Regions from separate parts of the Romboutsia sp. Marseille-P6047 genome, predicted to be linked through region 2. Evidence: riboswitches for the same ligand, from Rfam matches in the RefSeq annotation. Region 2 holds a riboswitch; the other holds the start of a gene.

Region 1 (6,164 bases), on a different contig from region 2:
AAAATCTTTGGGATAGTGAAGAATTTATAAGTGAAAACACTTTAACAGTTAATATAAATAGACTTAGAAAAAAATTAGAAAGTATAGGCTTAGAAGAATTTATACTTACTAAAAAAGGACATGGATATATTATAAAATGAGATTTATAAATTATTTGAAAAATACAAAGGTAATTTTTATATTAATAATCTTAATAATGATAATAGTAAATTTAATTATAATTTTAGATCCTAATTTATCTAAAAGCACTGATAGCTTAATATATATGAATTTACTAGTTTCATTAACATCTATTATATTTTTATATTTAGATTATTTAAATTATAAAAAAAGAGTTAATAATTTTATTAATGCAGTAAGTGATTTTAATATAGAAAATTATGAACTGAAAGAAAGCTATGAATATAAAAGAGTTAAGAATATAATAGATAAAAATGAAGATGAAGTAAAATCTTTAAAAAAAGAATTAGAAGAAATAAATGATTATATGACTAATTGGATACATGAAGTGAAAATACCAATATCAGTTCTTGAGATAATTGGAAAGAGAGTAAGTGAAATAGAATATGGAAAAGATTTATCTAAACAAATAAAAGCTGAAGTTACTAGAATAGATAAATTAGTAGAACAAGCTATGTATTCAAGTAGAGCAGGAAATTATAATTCAGATTTTTTTATAAATGAAGTTAATTTAGAAAATATAGTTAAAGAGGTAATTAAGAAAAATAAATACCAATTTATATATAATAAAATAGAGTTAAATGTTTTAGACTTAAATAAAGTTATACTAACTGATAAAAAATGGATTACTCATATAATAGAATTAATAATTGATAATGCTATTAAATATAGTGAGAGTTATGGGAAAATAGAAATTTATACAATTGAAAATAAAAAAGGATTGGAACTGCATATAAAGGACTATGGAATAGGAATAGCACCACAAGATATTGATAGAGTATTTGACAAAGGTTTTACAGGTGTAAATGGAAGAAAAAGGACTAAATCTACAGGTATAGGACTTTATATAGCTAAGAATATATTAACAAAGTTAAGTCATGATATAAATATAATATCTAAACAAAATGAGTTTACTGATGTAATTATAACATTTTATAATTTATCTGATTACTTTAATACTATTGAATAATATTAATATTTACGGTAAACATCAATTTACATAAATTACGTAATATAAGATTTATTTTATAAGAAGAATAGGAGAATTAAAATTATGGTAAAAAATTTTGCTCATCGTGGATTTAGTGGAAAATACCCAGAAAATACTCTTTTAGCTTTTGAAAAAGCTATTGAGGTTGGTGTAGATGGAATGGAATTTGATGTTCAGCTAACAAAAGATGGAGAAGTTGTCATAATACATGATGAGACTATAGATCGTACTTCTGATGGTACTGGTAGAGTATGTGATTATACATATGATGAATTATTAAAATATGACTTTTCATGGAAGTACAGAGCACAGTTTGGAAAAATAAAATTACCTCTATTAAGAGAATATTTCGAACTAGTAAAGGATACTAACATAATATCCAATATAGAGTTAAAAAATAGTGTATATGACTATGAAAAACTAGAAGAGAAAGTATATGAACTAATAATTGAATATAACTTAAAAGATAAAGTTATTATATCATCATTTAATCATGAAAGTATTATAAGAATGAAAAATATAGATGATAGTATTAAATGTGGATTTTTATCTGATTGCTGGATGATGGAGCCAGGTAAATATACTAAAAATTATAATGTAGAATGCTACCATCCATCAGCATATTATCTTACTAAAGAAAAAGTAAATAAAATACAAAATGAAGGTATAGAAGTTAATGTTTGGTTAGGTAAAGAGAAAGTTAGTTATAAAAAATTAATAGAAATGGGAATAGACTCATTAATATCTGATGATCCTGATGTGATAAAAAAACTTGTAAATAGATAGTTATTTTATACTTAAAAAGGGTAATAGGGAGTAGAGAAAATGAAAGATAGACATAAGCCATTTGTACAAGAAGTAAAGAATTCAGATACTATGATAATATTTATACATGGTATAGTAGAAAGTCCATATCAATTTAGAAATCTTGCTCAAATTGCAATGGATAATAATATATCTGTTTGTGGAGTACTCCTTGCTGGTCATGGAAAAAGTGGAAAAGATTTTGTAAAAAGTAATTTAAATATGTGGAGAACTTCAATTGAAAGGGAAATTGAAAAGTATAAAACTAAATATAAAAATATAATACTAGTAGGACATTCAATGGGGGCATTATTATCTATTGAATTCTATTTAAAGTACAAGCAAAATATAAAATATATTGTTGCAATAGCAACACCGTTATGTATAAGAGTAAAATTTAATATTATAAGAAGCTGTATAAAAATAGCTCTAGGAATAATTCCTAAAGGTGATCTTTTAACAAGATATGCGTATGAAGCTATTAGTGTAAATGAAACAAATTTATTTAATTATATAAAATGGGCACCAAGATACATAGATTTATTTAAGCTAATAATAAAAGTTAGATTAAATTTAAATAATATAGATATACCAATGCTAATATTTCACTCTATGAACGATGAACTTGTAAGTTTAAAAAGTATAAAAATATATAAAAAGAGTTTTAAATACAATAATAAGTTAAATAATAAAAGTATTATAAAATTAGAAAGCTCAGGTCATTTCTATTATGATTATGATGATTTAGAAGTTTTAGAAAGTGAATTTAAATCATTTATATGATGAAATAAAAAAGTATCTTAAAATAAAAATTTTAAGATACTTTTTTATTATATAGATTCTATATATTTTACATTATTTTTATTAATAGAAACTGCACTACCGAGATCTCTTCCAGATAGTGTCAAGAATCCCGCATCTTCGTTTTTATTAAATTTATCCATCCATTCAATTAAAGATGAAAAATTTCGAATACTATCTTTTTCAATTATTCTCGTGAATCCGTTATTATAAGTTATTTTTATTTTATTTATATTTTTCAAAACAATCACACTCCTAGAAGAATTATACCCATATTTTCAATTTATTTAAACATATTACTCTTTATAAGACTAAAAAAGAAAAATATACAAATAATAACTTAAATAAATTATTTATACACAAGGAGGTAAAAATGAAAAGATTAAGCATTTTAGGTATAATATTTACTTTAATGTTAAACTTCAATATGACTGGATGTGCAAAAAGAAATAGTGAAGAAGTTGAAAAAACAACAAATGAAAGTATTCAAAACACACAATCAGAAACTGAAAAAGCAAATGAATTAAGTAAAGATGAGTACAAGGATTTATTAACTAAGAATTATGAAAAATATTTAGAACCTATAGATATAAAGGATGAAAGTGTAGATGATTTACTAGATAATAACAGTAACTTAAATAATGAAGAGTTAATAAAGAATTATGAAAATTTATTATCAGATAGTAAAAATAATATAGAATCATTTAAGAAATCTATAACAGGATTAAAAATAATTGATTCTAAATTACAAGAATTAAATAGTGATTTAATATCATACTCAGATAAAGCAATTGAAATAATAATAAAAAAACAAGATGATTTAAATTTAAAGAAAGAAGATTTATTAAAAGTGATAAAAACTCATTAATAAATTATTTAGATAGAGAATTAGATGACATAGATAATAATGATAATATTGATGATGTTTTAGATAAAATAGAAGATTTATTAGGTATAGATTTAAGTAAATAATTAAAAATAATAAGGAGTACTACATAAAACTAAGGAGGAAGTAAAATGGAATTAAAAAAATTATTAGCACTAGGATTAGCGTTAGGTTTATCAGTAGGATCAGTTGGTTGTACTAATAAAAAGGGTGAAACTACAACAGATAATAACACTAATACAACACAAAATAGCACTACAACACAAGATAATGGGTATTTAAATACAGAGTATGCAAATACTTACTCTGGTCTTTACACTAATAATATATCTCCTTTAAATAATTATGCAATGTATAGTAGTGTAGATGAAGTAAATAACGCTTATAAAACTAAAGAATACCCTGGTAATGAAAAATATTTATCAGAAGTAAAAGCAGCGTATCAAGATAGTAAAGAAAAATTACAAGCTTTTGTTAATGGATTAAAAAATGATGCAAAAACTGATGATGCAAAATTAAAAGAAGCAAATCAAGAGCTTATAGATGAAGGTGAAGATTTAATAGAAGAAATAGATGAAAAAATAAGTAGATTAGATACAATTCCTAAAGATGCATACAATAAGAGCCAAGATGAATTTATTAAATTAGTTGATGATACAACTAAAGTTGAAAATGATGTTAGATCTGAGTTTGATAAAATGATAAAAGATATGAATAATATGTTAGGAATAGATACTACATCTAATAATGGAAAAAACAAATAGTCTAAAAAGTGTGCAAAATAAAAATATTCAGAAAATATATTGACATATGGAAAAAAAAACTATAATATATAAATCATAGAAGTACAAAATAAAATAATTCCTTATCAAGAGAGGTGGAGGGACTGGCCCGATGAAACCCAGCAACCAGTATATTTTATATACAAGGTGCTAAATCCTGCAATTCATAAGAATTGAAAGATGAGTATAAACTGCTTACAAAAGCCTGAGTTTATACTCAGGCTTTTTAAATTTAAAGCGTTAATTGAATTATATTTGGGAGGAGTAAATATGATAAGCATTAAAAATGTAAACAAATATTATGGTGATACTAAGGTTTTGAATAATGTTAATATGGAAATTAAAAATGGGGAAATTTTTGGAATTATTGGCCATAGTGGAGCTGGAAAGTCAACGCTGCTTAGATGTATAAATGGCTTAGAGGACTATCAAGAAGGTTGCGTACTTGTAGGAGAGAAAGAAGTCAAATCATTAAAAGGAGAGGGACTTAGATTACTTAGAAAAGATTTAGGAATGATATTTCAACACTTTTCACTATTAGAAAGAAAGACGGTATTTGAAAATGTAGCCTTACCATTAGAATGTTTTAAATATTCTAAGAAAGAAAAAGAAGAAAGAGTAAAGGAATTATTAGACCTAGTAGGTTTAAGTGATAAAAGTAATATTAAACCAAGAAACTTAAGTGGAGGTCAAAAGCAAAGAGTAGCAATAGCAAGAGCATTAGCATTAAATCCAAAGGTTCTTCTTTGTGATGAAGCAACTTCAGCATTAGACCCAAATACTACAAAATCAATACTTAGTTTATTACAAGATATAAATAAAAAGTTTGGAATAACAATTATTATGGTAACTCACCAAATGGAAGTTATAAAGCAAATATGCACAAGAGTAGCAATAATGGAAGATGGTGAAGTTTTAGATATAAATGAAACAGAAGAAGTTTTTTTTAATGATAGTAAAGCACTTAGTAAGTTAATTGGGGAAGAAAATATAATTTTACCAAAAGGAACTAATATAAAAATATTATTCCCTAAAAATGTTTCTAACAGTTGTGTCATAACAAGTATGGCTAGAAATTTAGATATAGATTTCTCAATCGTATTTGGAAGGTTAGAGAAATTCAGAGATGAAATATTAGGGTCATTAATTATAAATGTATCTTCAGAATATGGAGATAGAGTTAAAGCATACTTAGAAAGTGAAGGGCTAAGATGGGAGGAGATAAACAATGAATCAAACTAGTTTAAGTACATTTTTAACAGAAATTTTAGGAGAAGCGTTCTTAGAAACATTATACATGATATTAGTACCAACAATACTTGCAACAATAATTGGATTTATATTAGCAATAACATTAGTTGTAACAAAGCCAAATGGATTAAAGCCTTGTAGTTTAATATATAAAGTATTAGGATTTATAGTTAATATTTTTAGAAGTTTCCCATTTATTATACTTATAGTTGCTTTAATTCCATTTACAAGACTAATAGTTGGCACATCAATAGGAGAAGAAGCTGCAATAGTTCCTATAACTGTTGGTGCAGCTCCATTTATAGCTAGAATAATAGAGAGTGCATTAAATGAAGTTGATTATGGATTAATAGAAGCTGCAAAATCATTTGGAGCTACTAAAACTCAAATAGTATTTAAAGTAATGATAAAAGAAGCAATGCCTTCTATTGTGTCAGGAATAACATTATCAGTAATTTCAATACTAGGA
Region 2 (6,164 bases):
ATTAAATCGTTATATTCAAAATCATGTTTTTCACATATACTTCTAAATATATTTAAAAATAGACCATCTGTTAACTTCATTATATTGGCTTTATGAACACAAGTTAATTTATTTCTATTATTATCATTAACATAATCACAAGCAAATTGAATTATTCTTTTAGAAGCTTCTTTAGTTATTATTTTTATGCTTTCAGCACCATACTCCCCTAATTTGTGTTCTATTCCTGTATATAAGTCTTCTGTATTTTCTCTAACTATAACTAAATCTACATCTTCGTATCTTGATTTAATACCTTTAAATGTTTTTATCGGTCTTAAATTCGCATATAAGTCTAATTCCTGTCTTAAAGTTACATTGACACTTCTAAATCCTTTACCTATAGGAGTGGTTATTGGTCCCTTTATTGCAACCTTATTTTTCTTTACAGTATCTATTACATGTTTCGGTATAGGTGTATTGTATTTTTCTATTGCATTTTTACCTGCAATAACTTCTTCCCATTCTATATTTACACCTGTAGATTCTACTACCTTAACCATAGCCTTACATATTTCTGGTCCTATACCATCTCCTGGTATTAAAGTAATTTTATACATTTTAATTTCCTCCAATTAGTTTTTATTTATATATTTTTTAATATCTTGATATATTTGTACTAACTCCTTATCGAATAAAGTTCTTTTTGCTCTTATAGATAATGCTCTTACAGCTTCTAACATCATACTAGCTTCTTTTTCATTTAAATTTATTCCATATTCCTTAAATTTATTTACAATAGCTGCTTTTCCAGAATGTTTACCTATTACTATTTGTCTTTCAAGACCAACTTCTTTTGGATCGAATGCTTCATAATTAGTTGGGTTTTTTATCGCTCCGTCTGCATGAATACCAGATTCATGTTTAAACATGTTATCTCCTACTATAGCTTTCCACTTTGGTAATTCTCTTCCTGATGCATTAGAAACATACTCTGATATATATTTAAACTTTGTTGTATCTACATTTACTTCATATTTATAAACGTATTTTAAAGCCATTAAGACCTCTTCTAATGCAGCATTCCCAGCTCTCTCTCCTAAGCCATTTACAGTAACACCAATATGATTAGCACCTCCAAGAACACCCGCTATTGCATTAGCCGTAGCCATTCCAAAATCATTATGTGTATGCATTTCTATATCAAACTTAGTTTTATTGTATAATCCAAATATAATATCTTTTATGGCAAATGGTTCCATTACACCTACAGTATCACAATATCTAAATCTATTAGCTCCAGCTTGCTTTGCTAATTCTATAAATTTAACTAAAAAATCAAAATCTGCTCTAGATGCATCTTCACCATTAACAGAAACATATAATCCATTTTGCTTTGCAAATTCTACTGCTTTTACCATATTTTCTAAAACCCATTCTCTCGAAGTTTTTAACTTATGTTGTATGTGTATATCAGATACTGATACAGAAATAGCAACTGCATCTACACCACAATCTATAGAATTTTCTAGATCTGTAATCACTGCTCTATTCCATGCCATAATACTGGGTTTTAAGTTTCTTTTACATATAGACTTTATCACTTCTTTCTCATCTCCACCCATAGCAGGTATTCCTACTTCTAATTGATTTATACCTAAATCACTTAACATTTCTGCAATTGCTATTTTTTCATGATTAGCAAAAACTACACCTGCTGTTTGCTCTCCATCTCTTAATGTTGTATCAACTATACTTACTCCCTTAGAATGTTTTTTGTCAATAACACACATAAAATCCCCCCTTATTTATATCATTAAATTTTATACTAGCTGCATAATTTATTTAATAAATTTCATTTTATTATTTTTATAAGTTAGATTTTAAATCTTTTTATATATTATATTCGTTATTTTTCAATGTTGCATTAATTTTATAATATTTATTAAATTAATCAAAAATGAAAGTTTTTATATACATATTTCATATTCAATAAAATTTTATTTATTAATATGTCTTATAGCTCAAAATTTCATCAAATTTAATTTATATTCAGAAAAATCTAAAAAGTTATTTACAATTTGATTAATTTATATTAATATAAATATAAATTAAATAAGCCTTATCAAGAGAGGTGGAGGGACTGGCCCTTTGAAACCCGGCAACCAGTATATTTCTTATATACATGGTGCTAAATCCTGCAGCACATAGCTGGAAGATAAGTATAAACTGAAGTTAACCTGAGTTTATACTCAGGATTTTTTTATATTTTTTAGGCTTATTTCATAATAAACTTAAGGGGGATCTTATATGAAACTTAAAAAATTATTTAACAAGAAATTATTAGGAGTCGTGTTATCTTTAACACTAGGTATCTCAGCTGTAGGGTGTTCAACTAAAAGTAATGTATCAAGTAAAAATGATAAAACAATAGCTGTTGGCGCTATGCAAGTTCCAGGTACAGAATTATTTGAACATCTAAAATCTGAAGTAGAAAAAGAAGGTTATGAACTTGAAATAGTAACATTTAATGACTATACTACTCCAAATACAGCATTAGCTGATAGTGAGATTGACGCTAATTTATTCCAACATAGACCATATTTAAATGAATCTATAGAAAAGCAAGGATATGATTTAACAGATGTGGTAAGACTATATGAAGTTCCTCTACAAGCATACTCAAATAAAATAAAATCTTTTGATGAATTAAAATCTGGAGATAAGTTTGCAATACCTAATGATCCAACAAATGGATCTAGAGCCTTAAAAATATTAGAAGATGAAGGAGTAATAAAATTAAAGGAAGGTGTAGAACTATCTTCTGCAAAAGATATAATTGAGAATAAAAGAAATATAGAATTTATAGAAGCTGACGCTAGTCAATTGCCTTCATTATTACAAGATGTAGATGCTGCATTCATAAATGGTAATTTTGCTGCTGCTGCCGGATTAGATGCAAATAAACAAAGTATATACTCTCCAGAAATAGACGGTACATACGAAAATGTATTAGCATGCAGAACTGAAGACTTAAATAGTGAAAAAATAGAAATATTAAAAAAGATTTTAACATCTGATGAGTCTAGAAGCTTCTTAAAAGAACATTATAAAGGTATAATAATTCCTACATTTTAAATATAACTAAAAATAGCTCCTACATGTTATTTAACATAATAGGAGCTATTTTATATAATTTATTATTTATTTTTCGCTTTTTTCATAGACTGAATTGCTTTTAATGTACCCATCTTAGAATGATCAAATGTAAGTCCACCTTGGAAGTATACATTATATGGAGGTCTTATAGGAGCATCTGCACTTAATTCTATTGAAGATCCTTGTATGAATGCACCTGCTGCCATTATTACTTCACTGTCATAACCTGGCATTGCCCATGGCTCTGGTCTAACGTAAGAATCAACTGGAGCTGCAGCTTGTACTCCTTGACAGAAGCTTATAACTTCATCAGCATTATTAAGCCTAACAACTTGAATTATATCACTTCTTAAATCATCATATTTTGGAAGTACGTCATATCCTAATTTTTCAAATGCTCTTGCACAGAATATAGCACCCATTACAGCTTGAGAGGTAACATATGGTGCCATGAAAAATCCTTGAAGAACTGTTCTTGTAGTTCCAAATGTAAGTCCACATTCTTTACCTATTCCTGGAGTTGTTAATCTATATGATATCATTTCAACTAATTCTTTCTTACCAGCGATATACCCACCTGTTAATGCAAGACCACCACCTGGGTTTTTAATTAAAGAACCAGCCATTATATCTACGCCAACTTCTGTAGGCTCTTTTGTATCTAAAAATTCTCCATAACAGTTGTCAACCATAACTATTATATCTTTATTGATTGATTTTACAGTTTCTACAGCTTCTTTTATATCTTCTATTGTAAGAGATTTTCTCCAAGCGTATCCCTTAGACCTTTGTATCATTACAAGCTTAGTTCTATCATTTATTTTATTTTTTATACCTTCTAAATCTATATTTCCATCCTCTAAAAAGTCAACTTGATCATATGTAACTCCAAACTCTTTTAAAGATCCTTTTTCTTCCCTTATACCTATAACTCCTTGTAGGGTATCATAAGGTGCACCAGTAACTGAAAGTATTTCATCACCTGGTCTTACAATACCTTGTACACATAGACTTAATGCATGAGTTCCATTTACTATTATCGGTCTAACTAGTGCATCTTCTGCTCCAAATACATTTGCAAATATTTCTTCTACTTTTTCACGACCTATGTCATTATATCCGTAACCAGTAGTCCAGTTAAAGTGATTATCACTTAAATGAGCTTCCTGCATTGCCTTTAATACTTTATATTGATTAAATTCTCTTATTTGTTTTAGTTTTTCAAACTGAGGTTCTATGTCCTTCATTACTTCTTCTGCTAATTCAAAAGTTTCATTATCAAGTCCATAAAATCCTTTTAGTAGATCTTTAGTTTCATTAAGCATTTTATTCCACCTGTCTTTTTGTTTAATTTTAACATTAGAATTTTACCATATCACATATATTACTGCAAGTTTATACTTAATATAGTATTTTAAGTATAATAATATATTAATACTATTTGTAATTACAATACTTTAAATTTTTATTTTTGGATATATTAATATATACAATAATCTAAATATTAATATAGAAAGAGGACAACTTAATATGATAGGTATGATTGGATTAATTTTATCATTATCTTTGATAATAATATTAGCTTATAATGGATATTCAACAATTATAACTGCTCCACTAATAGCATTATTGACTGTATTAATTATAGGTGGAGAATCTAGTACACATTTAATGGTTCATTACACAGAAATATATATGGGTGGTTTTTCTAACTTTGTAAAAAACTATTTTCCAATCTTTCTAACAGGTGCTATTTTTGCAAAGTTAATGGAAGAAGTTATGTATGCTAAGTCTATAGCAAACTTTATTACGAATAATTTAGGAAAAGACAAAACTATATTAGCTTTAGTACTTGCTGGTGCACTTTTAACCTATGGAGGTGTATCTTTGTTTACTGTTGCATTTGTCTTGTATCCAATAGCAAATGTACTTTTTAAAGAGTCCAATATCCCTAAGAGATTAATTCCAGGGACTATTGCATTAGGTGCATTTACATTTACTATGACTGCTCTTCCTGGAACTCCAGAAATTCAAAACGTTATACCTATGAGATACTTTGGAACAGATACATTTTCCGCTCCATTAATAGGAATAGTGGCTAGTTTGCTAATGCTAACACTTGGTATGACATGGCTTACATACCGTGTAAAAAAAGCTGAATTAAATTTAGAAGGCTACGGTAACCATTTTATAGAAAATAGTAACATTGATTCTAAAGATCCTCCAAATATATTTGTAGCACTTGCACCAATATTGATTATATTTACAAGTAATTTATTCTTTTCTAAGGTATTTTATAAACTTATTGATGGTTCATATCTAAATAAGTATAATCTTACTTTAGATAATGTATCTGGAACATGGAGTGTTATTATTTCTATTGTCATAGCTATATCATTTATAATATTGCTTAACTCCAAAAAAATATCTAACTTAAATAATGTTATTAACGGAGGTATTTCAAATTCATTTTTACCTTTACTTAGTTCAAGTGCCATTGTTGGTTATGGAAGTGTTATAAAGTCTTTACCTGTATTTATTACATTACAATCAATAATACTTCATATATCTTCTAACCCTATAGTATCAGAAGCTTTATCGGTAAATATAATATGTGGTATTACTGCTTCTGCTTCAGGAGGTCTTACTATAACATTAGATTCACTAGCACATACTTTTATAGCTATGAGTAATACTCTTAACATATCACCACAAATCATGCATAGAATCGCTTCTCTTGCTTCAGGTGGACTAGATACACTTCCACATAACGGTGCTGTAATTACAACACTGGCTATTTGTGGATTAACTCATAAAGATTCATATAAAGATATATTTATTACCTCTGTACTTATACCAATATTTGTGACTACTATAATAGTTATAGTAACTTCAATATATTACACTTAAAATATAAAAAGACTCAAACTAGAAATAAGATCAGTTTGAGTCTTTTTATATTTTAAATTATTAATATCTATTATTAGTAGTAGCTTGAACTTGATTATTTTGTAGATTTATATTTT

The links. A riboswitch is a leader RNA that binds a small molecule or an ion and turns the genes downstream of it on or off. The one in region 2 is predicted to bind S-adenosylmethionine.
Region 1: another riboswitch for S-adenosylmethionine. It lies ahead of EIH23_RS03575 (methionine ABC transporter ATP-binding protein); the one in region 2 lies ahead of EIH23_RS10900 (MetQ/NlpA family ABC transporter substrate-binding protein).

Annotation. Positions count from the first base shown of each region.
Region 1 is NZ_UWOT01000002.1:342,184-348,347, forward strand. Features, by position in the region: gene EIH23_RS03540 (response regulator transcription factor) at 1-140, shown strand, start outside; gene EIH23_RS03545 (sensor histidine kinase) at 137-1,150, shown strand; gene EIH23_RS03550 (glycerophosphodiester phosphodiesterase) at 1,235-1,957, shown strand; gene EIH23_RS03555 (alpha/beta hydrolase) at 1,997-2,758, shown strand; gene EIH23_RS03560 (hypothetical protein) at 2,806-3,027, opposite strand; gene EIH23_RS03565 (hypothetical protein) at 3,150-3,644, shown strand; gene EIH23_RS03570 (hypothetical protein) at 3,794-4,426, shown strand; SAM riboswitch class I at 4,525-4,631, shown strand; gene EIH23_RS03575 (methionine ABC transporter ATP-binding protein) at 4,715-5,686, shown strand; gene EIH23_RS03580 (methionine ABC transporter permease) at 5,673-6,164, shown strand, end outside.
Region 2 is NZ_UWOT01000010.1:8,511-14,674, forward strand. Features, by position in the region: gene EIH23_RS10890 (isocitrate/isopropylmalate dehydrogenase family protein) at 1-599, opposite strand, end outside; gene nifV (homocitrate synthase) at 615-1,772, opposite strand; SAM riboswitch class I at 2,099-2,204, shown strand; gene EIH23_RS10900 (MetQ/NlpA family ABC transporter substrate-binding protein) at 2,290-3,117, shown strand; gene EIH23_RS10905 (methionine gamma-lyase family protein) at 3,180-4,463, opposite strand; gene EIH23_RS10910 (GntP family permease) at 4,669-6,048, shown strand; gene hfq (RNA chaperone Hfq) at 6,109-6,164, opposite strand, start outside.